Regions from separate parts of the Bradyrhizobium sp. USDA 223 genome, predicted to be linked through region 1. Evidence: predicted binding sites of a transcription regulator. Region 1 holds the regulator's gene; each other region holds the start of a gene.

The links. Region 1 encodes PhoB, which activates phosphate uptake and scavenging genes when phosphate is short. Its sites were predicted from a motif close to TGTCATNNANCTGTCAT; they were not measured.
Region 2: a site for PhoB is predicted at 4,724-4,740, ahead of ABIA40_RS05545 (YbhN family protein). Genes of this name have one in related genera too.
Region 3: a site for PhoB is predicted at 1,993-2,009, ahead of phnF (phosphonate metabolism transcriptional regulator PhnF). Genes of this name have one in related genera too.

What each region holds. Positions count from the first base shown of each region.
Region 1 covers NZ_JBIYDR010000001.1:7,047,747-7,058,150, reverse strand. The annotation lists gene ABIA40_RS32805 (aspartate aminotransferase family protein) at 1-829, opposite strand, end outside; gene ABIA40_RS32800 (GcrA family cell cycle regulator) at 1,287-1,799, shown strand; gene phoB (phosphate regulon transcriptional regulator PhoB) at 2,091-2,798, opposite strand; gene phoU (phosphate signaling complex protein PhoU) at 2,821-3,537, opposite strand; gene pstB (phosphate ABC transporter ATP-binding protein PstB) at 3,549-4,370, opposite strand; gene pstA (phosphate ABC transporter permease PstA) at 4,367-5,212, opposite strand; gene pstC (phosphate ABC transporter permease subunit PstC) at 5,217-6,206, opposite strand; gene pstS (phosphate ABC transporter substrate-binding protein PstS) at 6,342-7,355, opposite strand; gene ABIA40_RS32765 (ATP-binding protein) at 7,505-8,797, opposite strand; gene ABIA40_RS32760 (lysylphosphatidylglycerol synthase domain-containing protein) at 8,842-9,897, opposite strand; gene ABIA40_RS32755 (hypothetical protein) at 10,346-10,404, opposite strand, start outside.
Region 2 covers NZ_JBIYDR010000001.1:1,277,177-1,287,580, forward strand. The annotation lists gene ABIA40_RS05535 (LysR substrate-binding domain-containing protein) at 43-948, opposite strand; gene ABIA40_RS05540 (hypothetical protein) at 1,425-3,371, opposite strand; gene ABIA40_RS05545 (YbhN family protein) at 3,470-4,552, opposite strand; gene ABIA40_RS05550 (ferritin-like domain-containing protein) at 4,983-5,489, shown strand; gene ABIA40_RS05555 (hypothetical protein) at 5,528-5,866, opposite strand; gene ABIA40_RS05560 (hypothetical protein) at 5,898-6,089, shown strand; gene ABIA40_RS05565 (EAL domain-containing protein) at 6,544-8,943, shown strand; gene ABIA40_RS05570 (hypothetical protein) at 8,948-9,382, opposite strand; gene ABIA40_RS05575 (hypothetical protein) at 9,459-10,040, shown strand; gene ABIA40_RS05580 (PLP-dependent aminotransferase family protein) at 10,100-10,404, opposite strand, start outside.
Region 3 covers NZ_JBIYDR010000001.1:5,828,300-5,838,703, forward strand. The annotation lists gene ABIA40_RS27170 (carbon-phosphorus lyase complex subunit PhnI) at 1-842, opposite strand, end outside; gene phnH (phosphonate C-P lyase system protein PhnH) at 847-1,455, opposite strand; gene phnG (phosphonate C-P lyase system protein PhnG) at 1,460-1,924, opposite strand; gene phnF (phosphonate metabolism transcriptional regulator PhnF) at 2,043-2,774, shown strand; gene phnE (phosphonate ABC transporter, permease protein PhnE) at 2,912-3,766, opposite strand; gene phnE (phosphonate ABC transporter, permease protein PhnE) at 3,763-4,650, opposite strand; gene phnD (phosphonate ABC transporter substrate-binding protein) at 4,718-5,626, opposite strand; gene phnC (phosphonate ABC transporter ATP-binding protein) at 5,698-6,513, opposite strand; gene ABIA40_RS27210 (chloramphenicol acetyltransferase) at 6,688-7,359, shown strand; gene ABIA40_RS27215 (alpha-D-ribose 1-methylphosphonate 5-triphosphate diphosphatase) at 7,356-8,549, shown strand; gene ABIA40_RS27220 (DUF1045 domain-containing protein) at 8,568-9,266, shown strand; gene ABIA40_RS27225 (hypothetical protein) at 9,270-9,863, opposite strand; gene ABIA40_RS27230 (selenium-binding protein SBP56-related protein) at 9,947-10,404, opposite strand, start outside.

The DNA.
Region 1 (10,404 bases):
AGGTCGAGCCGTGCGAGCCGGGCCCCATGCCGGCGGCCGCATCCGCGGTCGCCAGCACCGCGCCGATCGGAAAGCCGCCGCCGAGCGCCTTGGCGAGCGACATCACGTCCGGTGTGACGCCGGTGCGCTTGTAGGCAAAGAGCTCGCCGGTGCGGCCCATGCCGGTCTGCACCTCGTCGAAGGCGAGCAGCAGCCCGCGCTCGTTGCAGAGCTCGCGCAGCGCCCTCAGGAAGGCGTGAGGTGCAGAACGAACGCCACCCTCGCCCTGGATCGGCTCGATGAGAATGCCGGCGGTGTGCGGACCGATCGCTTTCTTCACAGCCTCCAGATCACCATGCGGCACCTGGTCGAAGCCATCCATCGGCGGGCCGAAGCCCTCGAGATATTTCGCAGAGCCGGTGGCGGCGAGCGTCGCCAGCGTGCGGCCATGGAAGGCACCCTCGAAGGTGATCATGCGGTAACGCTCCGGATGCCCCTTGGAGAAGTGATGGTGACGCACCAGCTTGATCACGCCTTCCAGCGCCTCGGCGCCGGAATTGCAGAAGAACACGAAGTCCGCAAAGCTCTCATTGCAGAGGCGGCTTGCGAGCTTCTCGCCGTCAGGGCTCTGGAACAGGTTCGACATGTGCCAGAGCTTGGTCGCCTGCTCCTGCAATGCCTTGACCAGCGCGGGATGGACATGGCCGAGCGCATTCACCGCCACGCCCGAGGTGAAATCGAGATAGCGATCGCCGTTGGTCGCGATCAGCCAGCAGCCTTCGCCGCGCTCGAAACCGAGGTCGGCCCTGGCGAAAACGGGGAGCAAATGCGGCGCTGCGCTGTTAGTCATGACATCACTTGAATGTTGCGGACGGTGTGAGGCATGCATTGCGCGACGCACCATCAACCGGCCCCGGAAAACGAAACGTGCCGCCTTTTAAGGGCGGCACGTGCCACTATCTTATGCTTGGCAAGACGGGTGTCAATGCCGCCCGGAAAGCCTCGCGAAACGCTGATTCCGTAGTCTTGCGGTGCCGATTTTGCGGTTTTTCACCACGGAACATGTGGAAGCGAGTCGGCGGACTCTTGCGCGGGAGTCACGCCATATTGTAGCGTTTGGACTGTCAGATACGACATCTCGTGCAGCAGTTCTGATCCCAGAAGTCCTCATGTACCGGCGTAAACGTTCGGGCGTCTTGAGCGCGCCCGGCGAGCCTTAAGGGATTCTGACGGCACGGGTTTTTCAAGGCTAAAGCATTCGCTGCGAAGGCCCAGGATGGCAGGCGCGCAGCGAGGGAAAGGGTGCAATGACGGTTTTGACCTGGTCCGATGATCGCGTCGAGCAGCTGAAGAAGCTCTGGGAGGCCGGACTTTCGGCCAGCCAGATCGCGGCGGAGCTCGGCAATGTGACCCGCAATGCCGTGATCGGCAAGGTGCACCGGCTCGGCCTGTCCGGCCGCGCCAAGAGCCCTTCATCGGCAGCGCCCAGGCCGCGCAAGGCACGGCCCGCGCAGCACATGATGCGGGTGACCCGCCCCGTCGCGCGCGGCAACACCGCGCTGGCGCAGGCCTTCGAGGTCGAGTTGGAAGCCGAGCCGGTTACCTACGACAACGTGGTGCCGATGAGCCAGCGGCTGTCGCTGCTGGAATTGAACGAGGCGACCTGCCACTGGCCGGTCGGCGATCCATCGAGCCCGGATTTCTTCTTCTGCGGCGGCAAGGCGCTCTCAGGCCTGCCCTACTGCGCCCAGCATTCGCGCGTGGCCTATCAGCCCGCAGCGGACCGCCGTCGCGCAGCACCGAAGCCGGGCACGCGGTGAGCTCGCGATTTCATTGATTGCCAGGACAGCAGCCGTCACACGATGACGGCTCCAATTATTCGGTGTCATCCCCGCCTAGTGCGCGATTGCGCACGGGGAGCGGGGATCCATAACCACAGGGCGCGGTGATTGCGCGAGATGGTTACTGCGAGTCTTCGCCAGACCACGTACTATCGTTGATCGCGGCGAGCGCGAGCGCTCGCGCTGAGATCCCGGGCTCGCGCTGCGCGCGCCCCGGGATGACGGTCGAGATCGGCGCCGCAGTTCGCCAAACCAGCTGTCGCTGGCGCTTTATGTCTGCTCAGCCTTCGCAAAGCGATCGTCCAGCGCGTAGCCGGCGCCGCGGACGGTGCGGATCGGGTCCTGCTCGCGGCCGAGATTGAGCAGCTTGCGCAGGCGGCCGATATGGACGTCGACGGTGCGCTCGTCGATGTAAATGTCGCGGCCCCAGACGCTGTCGAGCAGCTGCTCGCGCGAGAACACGCGGCCGGGATGCTCCAGGAAGAACTCCAGCAGGCGATATTCGGTCGGGCCGAGATCGATCGGCCGGCCTGAGCGCGCCACGCGGCGCTTGTCGCGGTCGAGCTCGATATCGCCATAGGCGAGCACGGTGGCGAGGCGCTCGGGACTCGCACGCCTGAGCAGACCCTTCACGCGCGCAAGCAGCTCCGGCACCGAGAACGGCTTGACGATGTAATCATCCGCGCCGGTCGCAAGCCCGCGCACCCGCTCGCTCTCCTCGCCGCGCGCGGTGAGCATGATGATCGGCAGCTGCTTGGTCTCGGAGCGGGTCCGAAGCCGCCGGCACAGCTCGATGCCCGACAGGCCCGGCAGCATCCAGTCGAGCACGATCAGATCGGGAATGTGCTCCTTGAGGCGGGTGTCGGCGTCATCGCCGCGCATCACCGTCTCGACGTCATAGCCGTCGCCTTCGAGGTTGTAGCGAAGAAGCTCGGTGAGAGCTTCCTCGTCCTCAACCACCATAATGCGTGCGCCCATGTTGTCGTCGCTCCTTAAGTCGTCAGGTGTTCGGCACCGTCGTGGCGAAGGTCGTCATGTCGCCCTTCGGCCGCTTGTCGGTGATCGCCTGGCCCTCGATCATGTAGAACACGGTCTCGGCGATGTTGGTGGCGTGGTCGCCGATCCGCTCGATGTTCTTGGCACAGAACATCAGGTGGATGCAGAACGAGATGTTGCGCGGATCCTCCATCATGTAGGTGAGGAGCTCGCGGAACAGCGAGGTGCAGATGGCGTCGACTTCCTCGTCGCCCTTCCACACCGCCATCGCCGCCGGGAGGTCGTGCGCGGCATAGGCGTCCAGCACCGATTTGACCTGCTGCTGCACGAGGTCGGTCATGTGCTCCAGGCCGCGGAACAGCTTGAGCGGATGAAAATCCGTCTCCAGCGCCGCGACGCGCTTGCCCATGTTCTTGGCGAGATCGCCGATGCGCTCGAGATCGGTCGCAACGCGCATGGCGCCGACGATCTCGCGCAGGTCCACGGCCATCGGCTGGCGGCGGGCGATGGTGAGCACGGCGCGCTCCTCGATGCGCTTCTGCAGCGCGTCGAGCTCGCCGTCGGTGGCGACGACGCGCTGGCCGAGCGCCACGTCGCGGCGGATCAGCGCGTCGACGGAATCGACGATCATGCGCTCGGCGATGCCGCCCATCTCGGCGACCAGGCGGGTGAGCTCCTGAAGGTCGCTGTCGAAAGCCTTTAAGGTATGTTCAGAACCCATGTTCCGTCTCCTCAGCCGAACCGGCCGGTAATGTAATCCTGCGTGCGCCGATCGCTCGGCGACGTGAAGATCTTGCTGGTGTCGTCGAACTCGATCAACTCGCCGAGATACATGAAGGCGGTCTTGTCGGAGACGCGCGCCGCCTGCTGCATGTTGTGGGTGACGATCGCGATCGTGTAATTCTCGGACAATTCCTGGATCAGCTCCTCGACCTTGGCGGTCGAGATCGGGTCGAGTGCCGAGCAGGGCTCGTCGAACAGGATCACCTCGGGCCGCACCGCGACGGTGCGGGCGATGCAGAGGCGCTGCTGCTGGCCGCCGGAGAGCGACAGGCCGGAGGCATTAAGCTTGTCCTTGACCTCGTTCCACAGCGCGCCGCCGCGCAGCGCCTTCTCGACGCGGCCGTCCATCTCGGACTTGGAGATCTTCTCGTAGAGGCGGATGCCGAAGGCGATGTTCTCGTAGATCGTCATCGGGAACGGCGTCGGCTTCTGGAACACCATGCCGACCCGGGCGCGGAGCAGGTTGAGGTCGAGCTTGGGGTCGAGGATGTTGGTGTGGTCGAGCAACAGCTGACCCTCTGCGCGCTGGCCCGGATAGAGGTCGTACATCCGGTTGAAGATGCGCAGCAGGGTGGACTTGCCGCAGCCGGACGGGCCGATGAACGCCGTGACGCGGTTGGTGCCGAGCGCCAGGTTGATGTTCTTCAGCGCGTGGTGGTCACCGTAGTAGAAGTTGAGGTTGCGCGCGGTGACCTTGGCGGGCGCCTCGGGCAACGGCTGCGAACCGGGATGAACGGTCGGTGCGCTGACGGAAACAGACATTTCACTCATTTTGCAGTCCTCTCGGCGCCAAGGATGCGCGCGCCAATGTTAAGGGCAAGCACGGTCAGGGTGATCAGCAGCGCGCCGCTCCAGGCGAGTTGCTTCCAATATTCGTAGGGGCTCTGCACGAAGTTGTTGATGGTGACAGGCAGGTTCGCCATCGTCTTGTCCAGGCCGAGGCTGAAGAACTGGTTCGACAGCGCCGTGAACAACAGCGGCGCGGTCTCGCCGGCGACCCGGGCGGTGGCGAGCAGCACGCCGGTGATGAGGCCGGCGCGCGCCGCACGGTACGCGATTCGCCTGATCACCAGCGAGCGCGGCAGGCCGAGCGCGCTGGCAGCTTCGCGCAACGGATTCGGCACCAGCAGCAGCATGTCCTCCGTGGTGCGCACGACGACCGGGATCACGATGACGGCAAGTGCCAGCGCGCCCGCAATCGCCGAGAAGCCGCGCATCGGCACCACCACCGCGCCATAGATGAAGAGGCCGATGATGATCGAGGGTGCCGACAAGAGAATGTCGTTGATGAAGCGGATCACCGAGGTCAGCTTGTCGTTGCGGCCGTACTCGGCGAGATAGGTGCCGGCGAACAGGCCGAGCGGCGCGCCGATGCCGACGCCGATCACGGTCATGATCAGCGAGCCGACGATGGCGTTGCGCAGGCCGCCCTCGTTCGATCCGGGCGGCGGCGTGTCAGCTGTGAAGACCTGGAGGTTGAGCCCGGCCAGGCCGTTGTAGAGCAGCGTGACCAGGATCAGCGCGAGCCAGGTGACGCCGAAGGCGGCGGCGGCGATGCAGAGGCCGCGGATGACGATGTCCCAGCGGCGGCGGCGTGAATAGATCGGGTTCATGGCTTCACTTCCCGGCCTTGGTTTCGAGGCGCAGCAGCATCAAACGGGCGGCCGCGAGCACGAAGAACGTCAGCACGAACAGCAGGAGGCCGAGCAGGATCAGGCCGGACTGGTGCAGGCCGTCGCTCTCGGCGAACTCGGATGCGATCGCCGCCGAGATGGTCGTGCCCGGCGCGAAGATCGACGAGGAGATCCGGAACGAGTTGCCGATGATGAAGGTCACCGCCATGGTCTCGCCGAGCGCCCGGCCCAGCGCCAGCATGACGCCGCCGATGATGCCGACGCGGGTGTAGGGGATCACCACGCTGCGGACGACCTCCCAGGTGGTGCAGCCGACGCCGTAGGCGGCTTCCTTCAGCACCGGCGGCACCGTCTTGAACACGTCGACCGAAATCGAGGTGATGAAGGGCAGCACCATGATGGCGAGGATCAGCGCGGCGTTGAACAGGCTGAGATAGGACGGGGGCCCTGCGAAGATCGCGCCCAGCACGGGGACGCCGTCGAACACCCTGATCATGAAGGGCTGGAAGGTGTTGGCCAGGAAGGGGCCGAGCACGAAGAAGCCCCACATGCCGTAGATGATCGAGGGAATGCCGGCGAGCAGCTCGACCGCCATGCCGATCGGGCGGCGCAGCCATTGCGGGCAGAGCTCGGTGAGGAAGATCGCAATGCCGAGACCGACGGGAATGGCGATCAGCATCGCGATGAAGGAGGTGACGAGCGTGCCGTAGATTGGCCCGAGCGCGCCGAGCACCGGCGGATCGGCCGAGGGCGCCCAGCGCTGCGTCCACAGGAAGGAGATGCCGAACTCCTGGATCGCCGGGAAGGCGCCGACGATCAGCGAGATGATGATGCCGCCGAGGATCAGCAGCACCGAGATCGCGGACAACCGCGTGATCCAGTAGAAGGTGACGTCGCCGAGCTTGAACGCGCTCAAGGCCTTGGCGCGATCATATGGACCGGCAGCATCAATCACATTGCTCTCAACAGCCATCTCAGCCACGCCGATCCCCTATACCCGTTTTATGTACGCTTGTTGTTGGTGGCGCGCTCCGGATACGGCAGGAGGCCGATCCGGAGCGGAGATCTTGCAGCATCCCGGAACCGTGTCCGGGACACATATAGCGCCTTAGCTCTTGATCTCGGCAGCCCAGGTCTTTTCGATCTGCTGGACGACGCTGTCCGGCATCGGGATGTAGTCGAGCTCCTCGGCCATCTTGCCGCCGTTCTTGAAGGCCCAGCGGAAGAACTTGATTGCTTCCTGCGCGGCCGCCTTGTCGGTGGCGGACTTGTGCATCAGGATGAACGTCGCCGCCGTGATCGGCCAGGACTTCTCGCCGGGCTGCTCGGTCAGGATGACGTAATAGCCGGGAGCCTTGGACCAATCGGCGTTGGAAGCGGCCGCCTGGAAGGCCTCGACGGTCGGCTGCACCGGCTTGCCGGCCTTGTTGACGAGACCGGTGTGGGTGAGCTTGTTCTGCTTGGCATAGGCGTATTCGACATAGCCGATCGAGTTCTTGGTCTGGCTGATGTTGCCGGACACACCCTCGTTACCCTTGGCGCCGACGCCGACCGGCCACTCGACCGCGGTGCCCTCGCCGACCTTGCTCTTCCAGTCCGCGCTGGCCTTGGAGAGATAGTTGGTGAAGTTGAAGGTGGTGCCCGAGCCGTCCGAACGACGGACCACGGTGATGGCCTCTGACGGCAGCTTCGCGTTGGGATTGAGCTTCTTGATCGCGGCATCGTCCCACTTGGTGATCTTGCCGAGATAGATGTTGGCCAGGGTCTCGCCGTCGAACACCAGCTCGCCCGGCTTCACGCCCTCGAGGTTGACGACGGGGACGATGGCACCCATCACCATCGGCCACTGGACGAGGCCGTCCTTCTCGAGCTGCTCGGCCTTGAGCGGCGCGTCGGTGGCGCCGAAGGTCACGGTCTTGGCCTGGATCTGCTTGATGCCGCCACCCGAGCCGATCGACTGGTAGTTTAGACCGTTGCCGGTCTCCTTTTTGTAGGCGTCGGCCCACTTCGAATAGATCGGGAACGGGAACGTCGCGCCGGCACCGGTGATGTCGGCCGCAAAGGCTACCGTCGTCGATGCGGCGACCAAGCCGGCAGCGACCATGGTTTTGAGGAAATTCATGCTGGTCTCCATACAGGGGAGCGAAGCGCCATCCGCGCCCGATCGCGCTCCCCGCGCCGCCGCTTTAGGGGCGGTCGGCTGTGCTTTTACGAAGGTTTCGTGACAGTTGGATGACGACACCAAGCAATTGAAATTGCTTGCGTTTCCGATCAAGCCGGAGTCTTGGTCTGGGGAAAACAGGCGGTGAAGGTGGCGCCCTGCCTGGGCACGCTTTCGATCAAAAGGCGGCCGCGATGACGGTTAAGAATATGTTTCACCAGCGATAACCCGAGCCCGGTGCCGCCTTGCGAGCGGCTGTCGCCGACATCGACCCGGTAGAAGCGCTCGGTCAGCCGCGGCAGGTGCTCCGGCGCGATGCCCGGGCCGAAATCGCGGACCATGACCCGGATTTCCTGAGTTCCGTCAGCGGCGGCGCTCGAGGTCAGCGACACGATGACGCGCCCGCCGGAGGCGCCGTATTTGAGCGCGTTCTCGATCAGGTTCTCGAACAGGCGGAGCAGCTCCTCGCGGTCCCCCGCGATCATCACCGGCGGCTCCGGCAGGTGGATGTCCACCTCGACCTGACGCTCGCGCGCCAGCGGCTCGAGCCCGTCGGCGACCTGACGGATGATCGGGACGAGATCGACCAGGGTGTCGGGCCGGACATGGGCCGACAGCTCGACCCGCGACAGCGACAAGAGATCGTCGATCAGGCGCGCCATGCGCGTGGCCTGGTTGTGCATGATGCCGAGGAAGCGCTCGCGCGCCTTGGGATCGTCCTTGGCCTGGCCCTGGAGCGTATCGATGAAGCCCGACAGCGCCGCCAGCGGCGTGCGCAGCTCGTGGCTGGCATTGGCGACGAAGTCGGCGCGCATCTCCTCGACCCGGCGCAGCGGCGTCTGGTCGTGGAAGGTCATCAGCATGCATTTGTCGGCGCCGCCGAAGCTGGTCGGCACCGGTACCGGCGTGATGATCAGCTCCATCCAGCGATCAACCGGAACATGATCGAGATAGGTCGCGCGCCGCGGCTCGGTGGTCGCGATGGCCTCGCGCAGCGCGGTGATGATCTCCGGCGAGCGCAGCGCGAACTGGGCGAGCTCGTTCTTGCGCAGCGCCGGCGCGAGCTGGGCGGCGGCGGCGTTGAGGTGGATGACGCGGCCGGCCCGGTCGAGCAGCACCGCCGGATCCGGCATGCCGGCGACCACCGCGGCCACCGCCGCGCTCTCGACCGGGTTGATGCGTCTGACGTCGTCGCGGGAGGTGGCGGGATCGTGCAGCCGCCACGGGATCAAGGCAGCCGCCGCGATGCAGAGGAACACGATTGCAGCGTGCAGCGCCGACAATTCGCCGAGCGAGACCACGACGGACAGCGCCAGCGCCGCGGCGATCAGGATGATGGTCGAGTGCCGCAGCCGATCGGACCAGGGCTGGGCGGAGGGAGAAGAGGGGGCGTCGATCGCCATCGGGGCGGACTTCTCCTGGGCTGTCCTTAAGGACCTGACACCGGTCAGGCGCCGCTGTCGCTGCGCTCTCTCACATAGGCGGCTTCAGGCGCCGGGCCGGGGTCCAGCTTGAGCGCCGCCTGTTGCAAGCGCTTCGATCGGGCGCCGATTATAACCTCTCGAAACGTCAGCAAGATTACAGATAAGACGAACGGAGACAGATAATAGAGGACGCGGAACAGGAGCATGCCGCCCAGCAGCTCCTCGCGGTCCATCTGCCAGAGGCCGACCAGCATGGCGGCATCGAACACCCCCAAGCCTCCGGGTGAATGGCTGGCGAAGCCGAGCAGGGTCGCCGAGACGAAGATCACCGCGACCATCACGAAGCCGAGATTGGGCTCGTCGGGGACCAGCACATACATCGCCAGCGCGCAGAAACCGAGATCGACGATGCCGATCGCGATCTGGAGCAGCGTCAGCGGGCCGCCCGGCAGCACCACGGTCCAGGGGCCGCGGCCGACCACCCGCGGCTGGCTCCAGACCCAGATCACGTAACCGATCAGCGCCACGATGATCGTCAGCGCCAGTGTCCGGTTCAGCCAGACCGGCAGCTGGTCGATCGAGGCTGCCGCCTCCGGATGGTAGGCGATGCCGAGGCCGAGCACGGCGGCATTGCCCAGCCAGAAGGTCAGGCCGGCGAGAAAGCAGATTTTTGCGACGTCGATCGCGTTGAGCCCATAGGCCGAATAGATGCGGTAGCGCACCGCCCCGCCGGTGAAGACGGAGGCGCCGACATTGTGGCCGATCGAATAGCTGGTGAAGGCCGCGAGCGCGTTGATGCGATAGGGCACATGGGCATGGCCGATCGCGCGCGTGGCGAAGAGGTCGTAGAAGGTCAGCGTGAAATAGCCCGCAGTGACGAATAGCGCCGCCATCGCAATCTGGCTCGGCTCGGTGCTCTTGATCGCTTCGAGGACCTCGTTGAAATCGATGCCGCGCAGCATGTGGTAGAGCACGTAGCAAGCGATGCCGATGACCGCGATGCTGATCACGACTCCAAGCTTATGCAGGACTTGCTTCTGGCGCAGAAACGTCATCGCCCTGCGTATGGCTTCCAGCATCTAGACCTCGAACAACGCTTCAGCGGCCAGGGTGGCCGGCGGACAGGCGGACGCGCAGGCATTCAACGAACCCTCGCCGCCGGCGCCGGAATCGCGCATGCCCCCTGCCCCTCCACTAGCGCGTTTTCGGCCGAAGTGGAATTCGCCAATTCGAACAAAAACACGTGCCTTCAATATTTTAGGCAGGGTTGCAGCTCCCAGTGCCAGGGTTTGGCGCTTTCGTCGGCAAGGCTTGGCGCGAATCTCCAGGCGATCCTGCGCAGGGGCCATGAAGTTTTGATGATTTCGGCCGCACAATGTTCCGTTACGCCTTAAGCCGACGTCAATCTATGGAGCCGGCCTGCCTGTTGAAAGAGGGGTGACTGGAGCGGCCAGGTCCCGGTTTTCCAATGCGCCGAAAGGCCGCGGCGGAGCACACCCCGTCCCTCGCTGAGGGTGCATAGCAACATCACACAGCGGCTGGCGGCGCGGTACGCGAGACCACGCGGTCGCGCAGCCACGCTCCGA
Region 2 (10,404 bases), 5.8 Mb from region 1:
GCGTCCAAACCAAAGCCTATATCGACCGATGCGGATTGAGCATCAATCCTCCGCCAGCTCCGCGGAGGACAATTCGCCGGCGATCTTGACCAGCGCCGACAGCAGCGGGTTCTCGTCCTCGCGCCGCCACACCATGAACAGCTCGACCGGAACGCGCGTGCGCAGCTTCAGCGGACGCAGGCGGACGTCGGAGATCTTCAGGCTCGCCGCTGCCGCCGGTACGATGGCGAGGCCGAGGCCCGCGCGCACCATCGCAAGGATCGAGTGGATCTGGCTGAGATGCTGGACGTAGCGCGGCAGCACGTCGGCGCGGGTGAACAGCGCCACCAGGAGGTCGTGGAAGTAGCGGCTCTCGTAGGGCGAGTACATCACGAAGGGCTGGTCGTCGAAATCCTTGATGGTGATGCCGTCGGCATTCGCCAGCGGATGCTTCTTCGGGATCGCCGCAAGCAGCGGCTCGGCGACGACGCGACGGCTGGCAAGCTCGGGCCGCGCGATCGGCGGCCGCAGCAGGCCGGCATCGATCTGGCCCGAGGTCAGCGCCTCGAACTGGTCGCCCGATACCATCTCCTTCAGAGAGAAATCGACCTCCGGCAATTTGGCGCGGCAGGCGGCGATGAGCTCGGGCAGAAAGCCATAGGCCGCGGCCGCGGTGAAGCCGACCTTCAGCGAGCCGGTCTTGCCGAGCGCGATGCGGCGGGCCACTTGCGAAGCGCTCTCCGCAAGCTTGAGGATGCGCCGCGCCTCCGGCAGGAAGCTGCGCCCGGCCGGGGTGAGGCGTACCGAGCGGCTGGTGCGCTCCAAGAGCGGCGCGTCGATGATGTGCTCGAGCACCTGGATCTGCCGGGACAGCGGCGGCTGCGTCATGTTGAGCCGCACGGCGGCGCGGCCGAAATGCAATTCCTCCGCCACCGTGACGAAACAGCGGAGCTGGTTGAGGTCGAACATCGATACATGCCTTAGATGAATAAGGCGTTTCCCCGGCACTTCTAGCATCGATCACCCCCAAAACAAAGACGGCGGCCTTGTGGGCCGCCGTTGAGTTGCCTGGTCAGGCTCTCCCATGGGAGCCCTCAGGAGGAACAGGCTGATGCGAGACCGCCTGACGTCCGCTGCGGACGCCACTGCGCTCATCACGCGCCTCTCTTAAGCCTCGGCCGTTTGCCCGACACGAGTCCTAGAGGTGCGCGCGGCGAAGTGTCCAAGTTCAAGGCAGTATCGATCGATGCTGTTTTTGGATCGATGGAACGGCGAAGTGGGGGATGATCGGTGTTGGGAAACCCTATCAAACCAGCGCTGTCATTCCCCGCGAAGGCGGGGAATCCAGTACGCAGCGGCGTCTCGATTCAATCACTGCTGTCACGGAGTACTGGATCGCCCGGTCAAGCCGGGCGACGACGGTGGGTGTGTGGAGGCAGCGCGCGCTATTGCTGCGCGCTGGGCAGCAACTGCGGCAGCAGTCCGCGCGTCACGTTCGGCGGCACGGCGTCGAGACCGAGCACGGCGCTCGCCGCCGGCAGCGCCGCGTCGGCCATCGCGGCATGGCCCTCGGCGCTCGGATGCACCGCGCCGCCATAGACGGCGGAGAGCACGCCCCAGGCCGCATCGTGGATGTCGGTCGGCTGGCTCGCCGCCGGCAGGCCTTGCGGATAGGTCATCGCGGCGAAATAGCTGTCATTGGCGTCGCGGATCCAGCGCGCGCGGGGCAGGTAGGCGCGGTATTCCGAGGCGCCGCGGCCGCACAGCATCGGCTGGCTCGCCGCGCTGACGATGTCGGGATCGAAGCTCTGGCCGTTCGCGGCAAAGCAGCTGCGGTCGAATTCGGGATCGTTGCCGGAACGGGCGCAGAAGCCGTGCTCGGCGAACGCGGCCTGGTGCGCATCGACGAAGGTCATGCGGTCGGCTTCGGGATCGCGGCACAGCGCACCGCGGGTGCAGGTGGCGAGCCCCTTCAGCTGCGGCAGGAATTCGCTGTCGACGAAGGCGGAGACGCGGGAAAGGCGCTGCGGATCGGCATTGAAGGACGGGTGGATGTCGAAGCCGGCCCGGCCGCCGCGGCAGGGCGCACCGCCGTCGGCGAGCGCAGGATTGGCATAGGAGACATAGACCACGTGCGAGAGGTCGCCGCCGACCAGCGGCTTCAACGCCTCGCGCAGCTTGACGAAAGCCTGCGGCAGCTCGCGTTGGAGCGCATCGCGGGAATCGTCGACGCTTGCCATCACGCCGGAGCGGCGGAACAGCGCGCGCTCGGTGGCGGTTTCGACGATGACGTCGGCGACCAGGCCGGAGAAATAGACGTCGTTGGCGCCGACCGAGAGCAGCACGAGATCGAGCGTGCGATCGGGCTGGCGCTTCTTCGCCGCGGTGACGGCTTCCCGCAGCTCGGCGACTTGCGCGTTCACGCTGGTGTTGCAGACGCCGGTCTTGCCGGGCGGGCATTCGCGGGCGCGCTGCGAGCCGAGCAGCCCGTCGACGATGCTGGCGCCAGTGCAGGCGAGCGGCAGGAAGGTCACGGCGATGTGGGTGTAGCGCACCGCGAGTGCCAGCGCGGTGCGCGCCTGATAGCTGTAGAGCGATCGATGGCACGGCGCATTGAACCAGAGCGCGCTGTAGCGCTGCCAGTTGGCGAGCGTATCCGGCGCCTCGCAGGCGCGGCCGCCCTTGAAGCCGTGGCGGCTCGGCCGATAGTACTGCTCGCCGGCGGTGCCGAGATAGGAGCGGAAGCAAAAACCTTCGTCCGACAGCGCCAGTGGCCGGTCCGGGTTGCCTTCGCCCGAGGCGATGCTGTCGCCTAGACCTGCGATGAAGATGTCGCGGACCTGGATCTCGGTCTGGACCCGCTGGGTCGGATCGGAGCCGGCCGAGACATCGACGGTCGCGACCGTCTGCTTGCCGTAGCGGACGCGCAAATTGACCGGCTCGGCACAGTCGAAGGTCGAGCTCTGCGGCCCGTCGCCGTCATCGAACGACCAGGCGCAGGTGGCGCCGACCGGCACCGCACCGGTCAGGCGCACCGTCACCGGATGGTCGATCGGCGTGATGTAGTTCTCTTTGACATTGTCGCGGGTGCAGGGCTGGTTGACCCGCCCCTGCAGATCGATGCACAGCCGGTTGACCATGTTGCGGGCCCAGCCGCGGCCCTCGCTCTGGAGCTCCAGCGACTGCTCGGCGGCCAGAATGCTGCGGTTACGCGCGTTCTCGACATGGAGCAGGAAATCACGCTCCTCGCGGAATAGCCGGAAGCGGTTACGCACCTCCCAGCTGATCTGCATGGTGCCGGCGTCCTGCGCGGCGGCACGCTCGGGCAAAGCGAGGAGGCTGGTAAGCAGCACGGCGCCTGCCGAAAGGGTGCGAAGGAATACGGAAATCATGGCCCGCGTCTTCAACGGCAAAGTTGAGGCGGAAATAAGAGAGGATTGCGCGCCGGCCCGCAACCTTTGTCCGATGATTCCGAGGTGCCTTCGGCGGCTCAGCGCTTGCCGGCCTGCCGCAGCAGCCGTTCGCGCTCCATCGGCGTCACCTCCTTCGGCAGGTTGGCCTGCGCGCAGGCTTCCGCCAGCCGCCGCCGCTCCTGCCACGGTGCGACCACATTCATCCAGAGCTCGCGCATGCCCATGATGGAGATGGCGAGGCCGAACGGGATCACGAAATAGAGAATGCGGAACACCAGCAGCGTGGCCAGAAGCTCCTCGCGGCCGAACTGGGGCAGCGCCACCAGCATGGCGGCATCGAACACGCCGATCGAGCCGGGGGCGTGGCTGGCAAAGCCGATCAGGGTCGCCAGGATGAACACGACCGCGAGCGACATGAAGTCGATCGGCGGGTTAGCCGGCATTAGGAGGTACATTGCGGTGGCGCAGTAGCCGAGATCGACGACGCCGATCAGGATCTGCACCAAGGTCAGCGGTGCCGAGGGCAGCACCACCTTCCAGCCTTTCTGGCCGAGCTCGCGGCGCTTCTCGCCCATGCAGAGCCAGACCAGATACGCGCCGATCGATGCGAGACCGCCGAGGGCGATCAACCGGTTGAGCGAGGAGGGCAGCTGATCCATCGAGGAGGCCGCATCCGGATGGATGGCCATGCCGATCGAGAGCACGAAGATGTTACCGAGCCAGAAGGTCAGGCCCGACAGGAAGCAGATCTTCGCGACGTCGATCGCGTTCAGTCCGTAGTCCGAATAGATCCGGAAACGGATCGCGCCGCCGGTGAAGACCGTGGCGCCGATGTTGTGCCCGATCGAATAGGACGTGAAGCTGGACAGCGCCGCGATGCGATAGGGCACGTGCTTCTTGCCGATCGTTCGCAGCGCAAAATAGTCGTAGAAGGTCAGCGTACAGAACGCGAAGACGACGCAGATCGCCGCCAGCCCGATGTTGCCGCGGGGAATCTCCGTCAACGCGGTCAGGATGACCCCGGTATCGATGCCCTTGAGCGTCCGCACCAGCGTGGTGATCGCAAACGCGATGATGAAGATGCTCGCGGCGACGCCGAGCCGTCGCCAGCCGATCCATCTGTTGAAGCCGCGTTTCAACGCGGGCAGCAGTCCGTGCATTCATCCTCCCGGCGGGGGGCAAGACCGACCGGGCCAGACATTGGCCGGTCGGGTGCGATCACGGCCAAAAGGCAGGCATCGATCGCTAGGCATGATCCAGCTCATTTAAGGCAAAATCAGCGGCTTGTGCAGCCCTTGACAACAATAGGTTCTGCGTTCGGCGGGCAACTTTGTCATACGCGGTTCATATCGGCGGCGCGTTAAGCATATGAGTCGCGAAACCCGACGCCATCCCCGCGCTCGCCGTGCCGATAAGATCTCAAATCCCGGCGCCGTCCGCATTGTTCCAGCGCAGAGCCGTATCGGCGTTTTTGGAACGTCGATGCCGCGTGGTCGTTAGGCTCCATCAGCAATCGAACATGGCGGAATACGCGGCTTTTTCGTGCAAGCCGGCGCCTCCGTGTTCCCAAAACCCGAGAGGATCAGAACGATGGGACTGTTCACAAAAGACATCAAGACCATGAACGACCTGTTCGTACATCAGCTCCAGGACATCTATTACGCCGAGCAGCAGCTCACCAAGGCGCTGCCGAAGATGGCGACCAAGGCCACTGATCCGCAGCTGAAACAGGGCTTTTTGACGCACCTCGAGGAAACCAAGCAGCACGTCGCGCGGCTCGAGGAGGTCTTCAAGATGCACGGCGTCCCCGTGAAGGCGGTCGACTGCCCGGCAATCGACGGCATCATCGAGGAAGCCGACGAGACCGCCGGCGACGTCGCCGACAAGGCGGTGCTCGACGCGGCCCTGATCAATGCGGCGCAGGCCGCGGAGCATTACGAGATCGTCCGCTACGGCAGCCTGATCGCCTGGGCCAAGCAGCTCGGCCGCAAGGATTGTGCGGCGGTGCTCGCCAAGACGCTCGAGGAGGAGAAGGCGACCGACCAGAAGCTGACGACGCTCGCCGAGAGCAAGGTGAATCTGCGCGCGGCGAGCTGATGCGATTGCACTGGACCGACGCCGAGAACGCCGCGCCATCAGCGCGGCGTTCCTGATTTAGTGGGCCTATATTTGAGCCCGAAGCCGAGCGCGATCACGGCAAAGGCCGCGATCATGGCGGCGAAGACGATACTCGCAAGGCGCGGGCTTGCCAGCGTCAAGATCACCCCGATGCCGATCACAGGAAGCGCGTTGCCTAGAAAGCCGCAGATGAAATAGGCCGAGACCACTTCCGCGCGACGATCCTCCGGCGCGATCTGGTTCACCACCTGCAGGCTGCCACGATAACCCAGCCCCACCGCAACTGCGCATAGCGTAATTGCCGCGATCATCAGGGCCATCGATGCCTGAAATTGTGCAGCGACGATCAGTGCCACGCTCGGGAGCATGAGGTCGAGGGAGCACAGCATGGCCGTGCGGCTCGACAGCGAGCGTCAGCGCGATAACGATGGCCACCACTGCGGAGAACTCGAGGAAGACAGCCCCGGCCACGGCGTGATGATGGCAACGACCGTTGCAGTGAGCGCTGTCCGGCGGCGGCCAATCTGGTCCGAGATGCGCCCGAACACCAGCAGCGCAGCCAGATTGCCGATCACATAGGTAGATCAGCGTCAGGGTGATTTGCGAGAAGCCGAACTGTCGCTCGTAGAGCACATAAAGCGGCGTCACCAGGGTGCTGCCCGCGAACAGCACGCCGATCAGGCCGGCGACGATTGCAAGCGTAGCCAGCTTGCCGAATTCGGACCCACTGTGTGATCAATGGAGTAGTGCTTCGTTGCCATGCCTAACCTATAGATGTAGTCCCGGCGGCCAACTCGAAGCAATCACCCCCGTTCCCTGTGTCCCCGGCGCGGCTGGCATGCGCGCGCGGGAAGGTTGATTGTATTGGCACCCGCTCATCCGCCAATTGAAAAATGGGGAGCGAACGCGCGCTGACCGGCAACGATCGGTTGATTTTGGAAGCTCCTGTTCACCATCCGGCACGCCAATCATCCTTCGTTACCTAATATCCACCACTTCCCGGCTTTGGTGATGGCAGGCTTGGGGAATGCTTATGTATCAGGTGCTCTACTGTCTGACCGACGAACATGACTGGCGGCTGGTCGCGCTTGCCGGCGCGGTGTGTCTGCTCGCCAGTGCGGCGGCGATCAGCCTGTTTCACAGGGCGCGCGCGACGCAGGGATCGGGGCGCCTGGTGTGGCTAACGCTCGACGCAGTCGTCGCCGGCTGCGGCATCTGGGCGACGCATTTCATCGCAATGCTGGCGTACGGACCGGGCGTCGGCGGCGCCTACAATGTCCCGGTGACGCTGGTGTCGCTGATCTTCGCCATCGCCGTCACCTTTGTCGGCTTGAGTGTTGCGGTCTCGACCATCCGGCCCAGCCTCGTCGCCCTCGGGGGGGCAGTTGTCGGAGGCGGCGTGGCGGCGATGCACTATACGGGCATGATGGCGCTCGAAATCCCTGCGCGCGTTAGCTGGTCAACGGGGACCGTGGCCGTGTCGATCTTGCTCGGGCTGATCTTCGGCGCGCTCGCGCTCCATGTTGCTGACCGGCGTGACAGCCTGTCCGGCGCGCTCGGTGCCACGGTGCTGCTGACCGTGGCCATCGTCTCGCATCATTTCACGGCGATGGGGGCGGTGCAGCTGACGCCGGATCCGACACTGGTGATCAGCGGGCTATCAATCCCGCCGACGTCGCTGTCGGTTTTGACCGCGAGCGCCGCGGCTGCGATCATCATGATCGCATTGCTCGCCGCGCTCCTCGACCGCCGCGCCAAGGGCGAATTGGGCCGCCAGCAGATGGTGCTGGATACGGCGCTCGAAAACATGTCGCAGGGGCTCTGCATGTTCGACGCCGACGGCAAGATCATGCTGTTCAACGAACGTTATGCATCGTTGCTCCGCCGCACCGGGATCGCCCTGACCGGCCGCCTGCTGGCCGACGTGCTGAGGGAAGAGCAGGCCAGCGGCGAGTGGCAGGGCAATGCCGATGAATTCTTCGCCCGCCTCGTCGCCGATGCGCGGGACGGCCGCACCACGACCGAAATCCTCAATCGCTCCGGCCGCTCTATCCGGGTGGTCAACCAGCCGATGCAGGGCGGCGGTTGGGTCGCAACCTTCGAGGACATCACCGAATGGCTGGAGGCGCAGGCGAAGATCTCCCATATGGCGCGCCATGACGCGCTGACCGGCCTGCCTAACCGCGTGCTGTTCCACGAACAGCTCGAGCATGGGCTGCGCCGGACCAGCTCGGGCGACCAGCTTGCGGTGCTCTGTCTCGATCTCGACCACTTCAAGGACATCAATGATTCGCTCGGCCATCCCATCGGCGATGCCTTGTTGAAGGAGGTTGGGCGCAGGCTGGAGGCGAGCGTCGGCGAGAACGACACCGTGGCCCGGCTTGGCGGCGATGAGTTCGCCGTGGTCCTGATCGGGCGCTCCGAGGAGGCGGTGGCTAGATCCCTGGCCAGCCGTCTCGTAGAGGTGATCTCGGCGCCTTACGAGATCGACCAGCATCAGATCGTGATCGGCGTCTCGATCGGCATCTCGCTGTCGCCGCAGGACGGCAGCAGTCCAGACGAGCTGTTGAAGAACGCCGACCTCGCATTGTACCGCGCCAAGGCGGACGGTCGGGGCACCTACCGCTTCTTCGAGACCGGTATGGATGCGCGCGCGCAGGCGCGGCGGCTACTGGAAATGGATCTCCGCGCGGCGCTCCAACGGAACGAATTCGAGGTGCATTATCAGCCGATCCGCGACGTCCTCAGCGAGCGCGTCGTGGCCTTCGAGGCGCTGCTGCGCTGGAGACATCCGCAGCGCGGGCTGATCGCACCTATCAAATTCATTCCGCTGGCCGAAGAGACGGGCCTCATCATCCAGCTCGGCGAGTTCGTGCTGCACCGGGCCTGTGCCGACGCGGCGACCTGGCCCGACGGTATCGACGTTGCCGTCAATTTGTCGCCGGTGCAGTTCAAGAGCCCAAACCTGATCGCAGGGGTGACCGAGGCGTTGGCCGCCTCGGGACTCGGTGCGCGCCGCCTCGAGCTCGAGATCACCGAATCCGTCCTGCTCCAGAACAGCGAGGCGACGCTGACGACCTTGCACGAGCTGCGCGCCATGGGCGTGCGGATCTCGCTCGACGATTTCGGCACCGGCTATTCGTCGCTGAGCTATCTGCGCAGCTTCCCGTTCGACAAGATCAAGATCGACCGCTCCTTCGTGTCAGAGCTGGCGACGCGCGAGGATTCCATGGCGATCATTCGCGCCGTGACCGGCCTCGGCCGCAGCCTCGGCATCGTCACCACGGCGGAGGGCGTCGAGAACGACGCGCAGCTCGAGCTGCTCCGGCGCGAGGGCTGCACCCAGGCGCAGGGTTATCTGTTCAGCAAGCCGCGGCCCGCCTCGGATGTCGCGATTATGCTGGAACGGCCGCGGCTGCGCGCGTCGGCTTGAGAGGTCAGCTTCGGCGCAGCGCGAAATGCGCGCCGCAGAACGCCATCACGGCGCCGAGACACAGGGCGGCAAGCCCGGCGAGCACGCCCGAGACGGTCGGGATCGGGCTCGGCGCCGACGCCGCCTGACCCGCTCCCGCAAGCAGCAGCACGCCGACCGCGATCAGGAATTGCCGCATCCGCTGCCGGATCTGTCCGGAAACGGCGCTCTGCATCAGGCTCGCCGTGAAATAGCCGCCGGAGAAGCCGACGGTGGCGATCAGCCACCAGGCGATGGCGGCGCCCGCCGGAATGAACTCATGCGTGTCGGAGCGCCAGAGGCGGCCGAGATCGAGACCGTAGCGCGCGCCCAGCATGTGCACCGCGAGCGCCAGCAACACACCGGAGATCATCGCGGCGCCGAGAATCAGGTGGCGCGGAAAAAAGGTCGTCTCAGCCATGTCTCGCTTGTAGGATGGCCGGGGGCGATCGCGCAAGCCGATCGCCCAAGCGATCGCCCATGGGTTCGTTGACGACATGCCGGAAGCGGAAGCGGGTTCGACCACGAGCTATGCCTACAAGGCCTCGCTGATCGGCTCGGCGCATCGCTTCGAGCTGACGGAGCAGGGGCTGTCCTGGCACATCGCCGGCCGCTCCGGCCTGTGGCGCTATGACGAGATCTCGGCGATCCGGCTGTCGTTCCGCCCGGTGTCGATGCAGCAGCACCGCTTCCGCGCCGATATCAACCGCACCGGCGGCGGCCGCATCGCGATCCTGTCGACGAGCTGGCAGACCGCGGCGCTGATGGCGCCGCAGGACAACGGTTTTCGCGATTTCCTGATCGAGCTGCACGCGCGGATGGCCAAAGCCGGCAGCCGCGCCGAATTGACTGCGGGGCTCGGCCGCAAGACCTATGCGGCGGTGCTGGCGTTCCTGGCCGTGCTCGCCGTGGCAATGGCGGGGCTGTTGTTCCGCGCGCTTCTGACCGGCGAGCTCGCCGGCGTGCTGTTCATCCTCGGCTTCGCCGCGCTGTTCGCCTGGCAGGTCGGCGGCTTCGTGCGGCGCAACCGGCCGCAGAGCTACAGTTTCGATCGCGTGCCGAAGGCCCTGCTGCCCTAAAGCGTTTGCGAGCGAAGTGAGGTCCGGTTCGCGTGAAGAAAACGCGTCAAATGAGAGCCCTACTCCGTCGAATCGAAATCGTCCTCCTTGGTGCCGAGCAGCGAGACGATGGTGCGCAGGCCGGAATCGAGCTGCTCGGGCGAGGGCGGGGCCAGCGCGAGCCGCACCGCATTCGGCGCATGACCGTGCGCGATCGCGAAGGTCGAGGACGGCGTCAGCGCGATGCCGCGCCTTGCTGCTGCCGCGACGAAAGTCTGCGAGCGCCAGTGCGGCGGCAGCGTCAGCCAGAGATGATAGGAGCGCGGATCGGCGGCGAGCTGGTAGCCGGAGAGCAGCCTAGCGGCGGTCTGCTGTCGGCGCGCGG
Region 3 (10,404 bases), 1.2 Mb from region 1:
TGGCCGAAGGCGAGGCCATAGCCGCGGGTGAAGCACGGCGCTTCCGTCGCCGAGCCCTTGAACTGGTTGACCATCTGGCACTCCGTGAGCTCGATCGCGCCGAGCGGCACGGCAAAGCCGACGTCTTCCGCGAGGAATTCGACCTCGACCTCGCCGAAGCGGATCTCGCCGACGAAGGGATGGTTGCGGCCGTAGCCGCGCTGGGTGGAATAGCCCATCGCGAGCAGAAAGCCTTCGTCACCGCGCGCAAGGTTCTGCAGGCGCAAATCACGGTCCGCGGGGAAATTCAGCGGCTCGCGGGTGAGATCGCCGACGCTGGCGCCGTCCTCAGCTTCCGGCGATGATTCGATCAGCCCGTCGCGCCCGAGAATGTCTGTCACGCGCGGCGTCGGCGCGGTGGAGGCTTCGGCCGCAGCCGGCCTCTCTGGCACAAAACCTTGGGCGAGCGATGGATCGAGCAGGCGGTGCGTGTAGTCGAAGGTCGGCCCCAGGATCTGGCCGCCGGGAATGTCCTTGAAGGTCGCCGACACCCGCCGCTGCACCCGCATGGCGCCGGTGTCGACGGGCTCGCTGACGCCGAAACGCGGCAGCGTGGCGCGGAAGGCGCGCACCAGGAAGATCGCCTCGATCAAATCGCCGCGGGCCTGCTTGATCGCAAGCGACGCGAGCTCGCGGTCATAGAGCGAGCCTTCGCTCATGACGCGATCGACAGCGAGGCCAAGCTGCTCCGAGATCTGATCGAGCGAGATTTCCGCAACGCTCTGGTCGCCGCGCCGCTTATGCGCGAGCAGGCGATGGGCGTTCTCGATGGCGCGTTCGCCGCCTTTGACTGCGACATACATGCTTCTAGCTTCCCTTGCTCACGATTCGCGTGGTGCGGGGGATCGCGACCACGGCGTCATCGGCGACCAGCACCACATCTATGCCGCGCGGAAACAGCGCTTCGTTCATCTGCAGGCGCTCGAACAGGTCGAAAGGCTTGATCGACGCCTGCAGCGTGGCGACTCCGTCGATGCCGGGGCCGCGCAGCTCAAAGCTGCGCCCGGCGGCGAGGCTGTCGACCTGGATGATCACCGTGGTCGAGCGGTCCGGATACTCGCTGGTGCCGAGCGCGAAGGATTCGAACGAGGGCAAGGCGCCGCCGTCACTGATGAGCGCGAACGAAGCGACCGACGAATCCTGCACAACCGGCGCGCCAGTGTGGAACTTGAGCCACTTCGTCACGTCCGCGCTTTCCGCCATCCGTGCGTCGAGCCAGAGCGGCGTGTCGTGGTCGAACAGCGTCAGCGCGATCGCGGCGGTGCCGCGCATCATCGTATCAGGCGCGCCCGCCATCGGCACGATGCGCTGGACCGAGCCCGGCCGCGCCATGGCGTCCATGACCGAGCGAAAGGTCGATTGCGCCGACAGCACCTTGTCGGCGAAACCCGGCGGCAGCTCCGCAATCGTGGTCATGATCTCACCCCTCACCGCGCACCATGGTGTAGAAATCAACCTTCGTCGCGGCGGCCGCTGCCGCCGCCTGCTTGCGACTGACCATGAGCTGCTCGCGCAACGGCGCGATAATTTCGCGCTCCACCGCTCCGCCGAAATCGCGGGACTGCACCAGCGCATCGCACAGCGCGATCAGACGCGCCTTCTCACCGTCGCGGCCGAGCGTGTAGCCGAACCCGACCTCGCCGCTCGCAAGCCGCACCGCGGCGCGCGACACCGTCGCTTCGCCGAGATTGAACGGCGCACCATCGCCGCCGACCCGGCCGCGCAGCATGACGAGGCCGTTCTCGGGCGTGCGCAGATCCTGATGGTCCGGGAGGGCCAAGTTGCGGAGGCGAGCGGCGATCTCGCCCGCCTCCGCGTGCGCCAGCACCGCCATTGCGGCCTTGCGCTGGGCTTGCTGGTCGTTGTGCTGGGTCACCTGGTCCATCGAACCTTCTACAGAACTTGCCGCGCCGAAGTTGTCTATGATAATAGACAACTTCATACGGACGCGCCATGACTGTTTCGTGACAATGCTGTGATTTCTGGAGTAGGTTTCCCGCGACATGAGCATGCAGGACACAGCCTCGTCGGGCGTCGCGCTATGGCGCCTCGTGGCCGATGGCATCGAGCGCGGCATCGCCGACGGCCGCTTTGCGGCCGGCGACAAATTGCCGGGCGAGATGGAGATCGCCGAGACCTATCGCGTCAACCGCCACACCGTGCGGCGCGCGCTGGCAGCGCTTGCCGAGCGCGGCCTGGTGCGCGCCGAGCGCGGCAGCGGAACCTATGTCGAGGCCCAGAAGCTCGCTTATCCCCTGCGCTCGCGCACGCGCTTCTCCGAGATCGTCGGCGCCGATGGCCGCGAGCCGCACGGCCGGCTGATCGAGGCGACCAACGACGTCGCAACGCGCGAGCTCGCACGGGAGCTGGGATTAAGGACCGGCGCACCCCTGGTGCGGATCGAAGCGATTCGCCTCGCCGACCGCACGCCGATCTGTGTTTCTACCACCTGGCTCTCGGCTGACCTGTTCCCGGATGCAGGCGCCGTGTTCGCGGCGACGCGCTCGATGACGAAGCTGCTGGAGCATTTCGGCGTCCGCGACTATCGCCGTGGCGCAACGAGGATCACCGCAGGGATTGTCGATGCGAGCGACGCCGCACGGCTCGATCTGGCGCTGGGGCGGCCGATCCTGGTGGTCGACGCCACCGACCATGATCTCACGGGCAAGCCGCTGGTGACGAAGCACTCGCGCTTTGCGGCAGAACGTGTGGAGTTCTTGGTGGAGAACGGTTAGATCAGAGCGTTTTCCAGCGAAGCATGCCCTCGGACTTGATCCGACGTGGAAACGGTGTGCGTCGAGAAAACGCGTCAAAACAAGAAGCCAGAGTTCCGTTCCGATTCAATCGGAATGGATAAGGCTCCAGCACGACGTTAGGCGACCGTCCGCTTGCCGATAATCGCGAAGCGCAGCTTGCCGGAAATCCAGTCGATCGACGATACCGTTATCAGGATCAGCAGGATCAGAAACGATACCTTCTGCCATTCCAGCACCCGGATCTGTTCGGCAAGCTGAAGGCCAATGCCGCCAGCGCCAACGATTCCGATGATCGTCGCCGATCGCGTGTTCGACTCGAAATAGTAGAGCACCTGGCTCAGCAAGACCGGGAATACCTGCGGCAGCAATCCGAACCGGACGCTGTGGAAATGGTTGCCGCCCGATGACCGAACGCCTTCCGCGGGGTTCTTGTCGGCGACCTCGATCGCTTCCGAGAACAGCTTGCCGAACGTTCCGAAATCGCTGCAGATCACGGCCAGGATGCCGGCAAACGGCCCCAGCCCCACGACACCGACCCAGATCAGTGCCCAGATCAAGGTATCGACTCCACGGATGGTATCGAGGCCACGACGCGTCAATACGCGGATGATCCGGCTTGCAACCACGTTGCGCGCCGCCAGCAGGGATACCGGCAGCGCGAGCAGCGCGCCGCCCAGCGTGCCGAGAAACGCGATCGACACCGTCTCTCCGAGCGCATGCAGATATTTCAGAACCTCCGCCCAAGAACCCGGATTGGGCGGCAACATGAGCTGGACGAATTCGCCCAGCCTGACCATGCCTTGGGAGAGCCGGTTAAAGGGAATATCGAGCTGGACGATCCCGAACAGGAACAGCCCGACCGCCCCGCCGACGAGTATTGCGATCCTTCCCCGCTGCCACCAATCGGTCCGGAAGACGTCGGGATACCGTTCGGCAATGCCGGCCCGGTTTTCAAAACTGAAGGAGCTCATCGGGTGCTTCCCTCCAGCCCGAGCAGGCGGTGTCGCAACCGTTCCGTCAGGAAGTCGATCAACATGACGGTAAGGACGATGAGCAACAGGATGGCGCTGACGTCGGTGAAGTAGAACTTGCGAACCGCCTCGATCAGATCCTGGCCGATCCCGCCGGCGCCGACGAAGCCCATCACGGCAGCGCCACGCACGTTGATCTCGAACCTGAGCAAGGCATAGCTCACGAAGTTCGAAAGGACTTGAGGCAACGCGCCGAACCGAACAACCTGAACCCAACTGCCCCCGCTTGCCGCCACCCCTTCGACCGGCTTGCTGTCGATGTTCTCGACAACCTCGGCGAACTGCTTGCCCAACGCTCCGGCGGTATGGATTGCAATGGCCAGAACGCCCGGCAGCGGCCCGAGACCAAAGGCCAGCACGAAGATCAGGGCAAACACGATCTCCGGCACGGTCCTGAAAAATTCCAGGACGCGCCGGGTGACGAAAACAGTCGTTCCTGATTTCACGAGATTGGCCGAGGCGAGGAAGCAAAGTGCGAAACCGCACAGCGCACCCGAGAGGGTGCCCATATATGCGATCAGCAACGTATCCCCGAGAAGCCGTGTCCAGCGCGGCAACCCCCACAGCCAGTCCGCCAAATCGCTCCATGCGGTCGCGAACGAAAATTTGGGTGCGATGCTGACGAAATAGGCCGGGAAGCGCCAGAAGTTCTCGACAAAATTTCCAAGACTGACCTCGCCCATCCAGCCCGCGGCAATAGCAACGGCGATCAGGACGGCGGCACCGAGCCATACGCGCCGGCGCTTGGCGGCAATTGCAGCCGCATAGCGATCGGCAAGCTCACGCAGCCTGGCTTCCGGGAATTCGGGAACTGCTGTTCGCATGGGATGTTCGGAAGAGCCGACGGCCAGATCGTGCGATCTGCCCGTCTTGTCCAACCCTTCGTTTCCCTCAGGATTTCTGCTTGCGAATGCTGTCGACAAACTTGGTCAGTTCGATCACGGCCTCATACGCCTTGTGGTCGACCTCGACGTAGGGCAATTGCTTCCCCTCGTAGATCTTGTCGAAAGCGGCCTTGTCCTTCACCGCAATTTCCAGCACGGCTTTCTTGATCGCCGCCTTGAGGTCGTCAGGCAGGCTGCCGAGATAGGCCATCGGCGAGTTCACAATCTGCTCGGACTTCATGATGATCTTGAAATCCGCGGCCTTCGCCATGCCCTTCCGTTCCATCCGGAGCAGGTTCGATTCCTTCTCATCGTTCCACCAGTTGAACGCCGCGTCGCAGGTGCCCTGCGAAAGCCCGATCACTGCGTTTTCGTGGCTCCCCGAGTAGACCACCTTGGCGAAGAACTTTTCCGGGTCGATGCCCATCTTGTTCATCGCGAAACGCGGCACGTTGTTGCCGGAAGTCGAATTGGGATCAACGAGGCAGAGGTTCTTGCCTTGCAGGTCCTTGATGTCCTTGTAGCTCGAATCGCTCTTGACATAGAGAACCGAGTAATAGCCCTTGGTGCCGTCGCCGTTCACCTCGATAGCGAACGGTTCGACCTTCGCGCCAACGATGTAGGCACGCGCGTAGGACGCCGGGCCGTACATCGCGATGTGAATGTTTCCTGCACGCTGACCTTCGATCACTGCGGCGTAGTCATTGGCAATCCGCAGCGTGACCTTGGTTCCAAGCTCGCGGGACAGGTACTCCGTCAGAGGCGTCCAGCGGTTAGTGGTGCCGGAGGCATTCTCGTCGGGAACTTTTGCGAAGATCAGCTCAGGATATTTTGCCTTCCAGTCCTGCGCCGCAGCGGCCGAAACTGAAAATGCCAGGGCCGCCGCAGCGGCAACGATCGTACGACGGTCTATCATGACGTCTCCCATTTCAAGGTTATGCAACTGTCGAGCTCCGGCTCTACGCTGGGCTCGATTTGAAGCGGCAATCAGGCCGCGGCAACCGTGCCGAAGGCAGGAACTGCCGTGCCGACCGATGCATCCCGGGGCGCAACATCCATGACTTCATTCGCCTCGAGATCGTACAGCTCGCGCGCGATATGGTCGGTCAAGGCCGCCGGCGCGCCGTCGAACACGACCCGCCCCGCGGCCATCCCGATCAGGCGGTCGCAATAGCTGCGGGCGAGATCGAGCGAATGCAGGTTGCAGAGCACCGTGATACCGAAATGCTTGTTGATGCGCAGAAGCGCATCCATCACGATCTTGGTGTTGCGGGGATCGAGCGAGGCGATCGGCTCGTCGGCAAGGATGATGTCGGGCTGCTGAACCAGCGCCCGCGCGATCGCCACGCGTTGCTGCTGACCGCCCGAGAGGTGGTCGGCGCGCTGGGCCGCGATGGCAGCCATGTCGAACTGCTCAAGCGCCGACATCGCGACGGCCTTGTCTTCTTCGGGCCAAAGCTGCAGCAGCGACCGCCATGTCGGCACCGTCGACAGCCGCCCCATCAGCACATTGGTGAGGACGTCGAGCCGGCCGACGAGGTTGAACTGCTGGAAGATCATCGCCGAGCGGGCGCGCCACTGCCGCAACTCCCTGCCGCGCAGCGAGGTGACGTCGACGCCGTCGAACAGGACGCGTCCTCCGCTCGGCGTCACCAGCCGGTTGATGGACCGCAGCAGTGTCGACTTGCCGGCGCCGGATCGCCCGATCACCCCGACGAAGCCGCCCGGGGAAACTTGAAACGAAGCATCGTCCACCGCGGCTTTCGCGCCGAAGCGACACGTCAGGCCTTCAACCACCAGCATACAGGAGCTCCAGAGTAGCTGGAGCCAACCGCTAACGCCGGCGCTTAACACTTGTGTGACAGCGCTGCTGCAGTGCGGCCATCCTACGCGCATCATCCCCTGTCATCTGTTTGTCATGACATCGTCATCCGGCCGCTCGAAGAGAGACGCCCGCCCTCGCACTTCGGATGCAACATGGCCGCCAAAGCTCTTTCGGTTCAGCCGACCGTCGATCCCTCGGCCAAGCTGCATGAGACCAGGCTCGGCGCCTACACCGAAGTCGGCGCGCGCACGATCCTGCATGAAGTGGCGATGGGCGATTATTCCTATGTCGTGAACGATGCGCAGATCACCTACACCACCATCGGCAAATTCTGCTCGATCGCGGCGATGACCCGCATCAATCCCGGCAACCATCCGATGCATCGCGCCACTCAGGCGCATTTCACTTACCGATCCAGCGCCTATTTCGAGGGTGAGAGCGACGATCTCGAGTTCTTCGAGTGGCGCCGGCAGCATCACGTTCATATCGGTCATGACGTCTGGATCGGCCATGGCGCGATCGTGCTGCCGGGCCGCAACATCGGCACCGGCGCGGTGATCGCCGCCGGCGCGATCGTCACCAAGGACGTGCCGGCCTACAGCATCGTCGCCGGCAATCCGGCCCGCATCGTGCGGCGGCGGTTCTCGGAGGAGATCGCCGGACGGCTCGCAAGGCTTGCCTGGTGGGACTGGGATCACGACAAGTTGCGCGAGGCGCTGCCCAATTTCCGCAAGCTCGGGATTGAAGATTTCCTCTCGGCATACGAAGCAAAAGCGAGCTCACTCGCCAATTCTCCTGCCAGCAAACGAAGCGCGGTCGCGTGACAGACATATTCATCGAAGGCGGCCGGGCCCTGATCGGCGCCGAGCTCGCCGAAACATCTCTTCTCGTCTCCGGAACAGACATTGCAAAGGTCGACGCCTCTCGCGGCCGGGCGCGGCTGGCGCTGGATGCCCGTGGCCTGCTGGTGCTGCCCGGCATCGTCGATCTACACGGCGATGCCTTCGAGCGCCAGATGATGCCGCGCGCCGGCGTCGACTTTCCGATCGACGTTGCGCTCGCCGACAGCGACCGCCAGGCGATCAGCAACGGCATCACCACCGTGTTTCACGCCACGACCTGCTCGTGGGAGCCGGGCCTGCGCAGCGCCGACAATGCACGCGGCCTGATGGAGGCGATCGAGCGGCAGCGTCCGCAATTCGCCGCTGACACCCGCTTCCACCTGCGGCACGAGACCTACAATCTCGATGCCGAAGCCGAGATCGCACGGTGGCTGGCCGAGGGCCGCGTCGACCTGCTCGCATTCAACGACCACATGGACGGCACCGTCGCCGACATGGCCAAGCCGCGCAAACGCAACCGCATGGTGGAGCGCACCGGGCTGTCGAGTGAAGAATTCGACCGGCTGGTCAAGCGCGTGGTCTCGCGCGCCGACGAGGTGCCCGCCTCGGTGTCACGCCTGGCCGCCGCGGCCCGCACCGCCAAGGTGAGGATGCTCTCGCACGACGATTCGAGCCCGGCGATGCGCCGGGACTTTCGCGAGCTCGGCGCCTTGATCGCGGAGTTTCCGATCAACGAGGAGACGGCGCGCGCAGCGGCCGGCCACGGCGATGCCATCGTCTACGGCGCGCCGAACGTCGTGCGCGGCGGCAGCCACACCGGCTGGACCAGGGCATCCGACATGATCGCAAAGGGGCTCTGCTCGGTGCTGGCGTCGGACTATTACTATCCCGCGCAGCTGCTCGCCGCGTTCCGCCTGGCCGCCGATGGCGTGGTGCCGCTGGCTCAGGCCTGGGATCTAATCTCCGCCGGCCCGGCGCGGGCAACCGGCCTCACCGATCGCGGCCTGCTCGCGGAGGGACGCCGCGCCGACATTCTCCTCGTCGACGACAGCGTCGAGCTGCGGCCGCGGCTGATCGCGGTGATCTCAGGCGGCAGGCTCGTGCATCTCACCGACGCGACGCGGCTGCTCACCGCAATGGCGACGCCGCGCGAGGCTGTCGTCGCGGCGTAAATTGGTTATGCTGAGGCAATGACAGGTTTCCCCCGCTACGCGATCTACTATGCCGCAGGCCGCGACAGCGCCCTCTCCCGCTTCGGCGCCGAGCTGCTCGGCTATGACGCCTATACCGGAGACGAGCTGCCGTTTCCGCAACAAGCGCTGCAGGCCGCGCCGGACTGGCGCGAGGTCAGCGCCGATCCCCGCCAATACGGCTTTCACGCCACGCTGAAGGCGCCGATGGCGCTGGCGCCTGGCAAGACCGAAGCCGAGCTGCTGGCCGCCTGCTCGGCCTTCGCGGGCAGGACACGTCCGATCCCGGCGATCCGACCGGTGGTCGATGCCATCAGCGGCTTCATTGCCGTCATTCCGGCCGAGCCGGTCGAGGCTCTCCAACAGCTTGCCGCTGATTGCGTTCGCGCGTTCGACCTGTTTCGCGCCCCGCTGACGACGGAAGATCGCGCCCGTCGCAAGCCGGAGAGGCTCAGCGAGCGGCAGCGGGATTATCTCGACCGCTGGGGCTATCCTTACGTGATGGAAGAATTCCGTTTCCACATGACCTTGACGGGTCGGCTGGATGCGGATCGGCGCGGGCCGATCCTTCAGATGCTGCGGACAAGGTTTGTGGCGCTGGGGATCGAGACGCTCGCGATCGATCGCATTGCGCTGTTCAGGCAGGATGATGCCAAGGCGCGGTTTCGCATCATCGGCGAGTGGGCTTTGGTGCGGTAGACCTCAGCGCGAGGCCGCAAGATTGAAAGCGAGCGCCACCGCGCCAACCAGAACGAGGCTGATCGCCCAGACTGCATCCAGATTGAACCAGCTTCGCGAGACGAACTTCAATCCCAGATGGCGGTAGACCAGCCACGCCAGACACCCGCCGGCGCCGACCATGGCGGCAACGTGCACCAGGGACACCAGCACCGCCATCCCGAGATTTGCCGCCATCAGCGCGCCCGCCGCCTGATGGCCGGCATCGAGCTCGAAGGCCTGGCAGAGCCCGAGATAGATCGGCACGAGCATCAGGGCAGCGCCGTGAGCGATGGCGACGGCAAATGACCAGAGCACCAATTGCGTCGGCGGAATTCGTGCCAGCGCGCGCGGATGACGCCGGTCGATCAGCCGGTAGACGCCAAAGCCGATGACGAGAAGACTCGCACCGATCTGGATTGGACGCTGCCATTCGGCCAGTACGAGCAGGAAGGCGAACGGCAGCAGCACGAGAAGTGTTGCCAGGAGGTGCCCGGCCGCCAGAGCCCACAATGCACGGAAGAGCGCGAGAGGGCTCTTGTCCATGAGCCCGGCCGAAACGGCGAGCGGCCATCCCATTCCCGGATTGATCCCGTGGTAGAGACCGCTCGCAACAAGCGCGAGCCACAGCCAGCCAAGGGCCGGGCTCGCCTGCGTCCCATCTAGACCGACGGGTAGCAAAATGAGTCCGTCGAACAATCGCCGCCCTCGAGTCTGATCTGGTGCGCACGATATCCGTCGGGGAAACTCACGAAATAGTCCTTGTCGAGCTCGAGGCCGCCGTCACGACCGACATTGGCCATGACTTCCACGCCCGGAACCCCGTCGGGATAGAACTGGTCGTCCCAGGTGGAATAGAGCGAATTGGTCCAGTACACGCGCCGGCCGTCGCGGCTGATCTCGACCATCTGCGGGCCCGCCGCAAAGGCCTTTCCGTTCGGATGGGGCGTGCGCCGCGCGATGCCGCCGATGTGGACCGAGCCCGCAAGCTTCGGCTTTCTGGGATCGCTGACGTCGTACTGGCGCATCTCACCCGTCCCCCAGCACGAGACATAGAGAAACCGATCGTCCATCGACAGGTCGATGTCCGTCACCAGCGGCGGCACGGCGCCAAATCCCT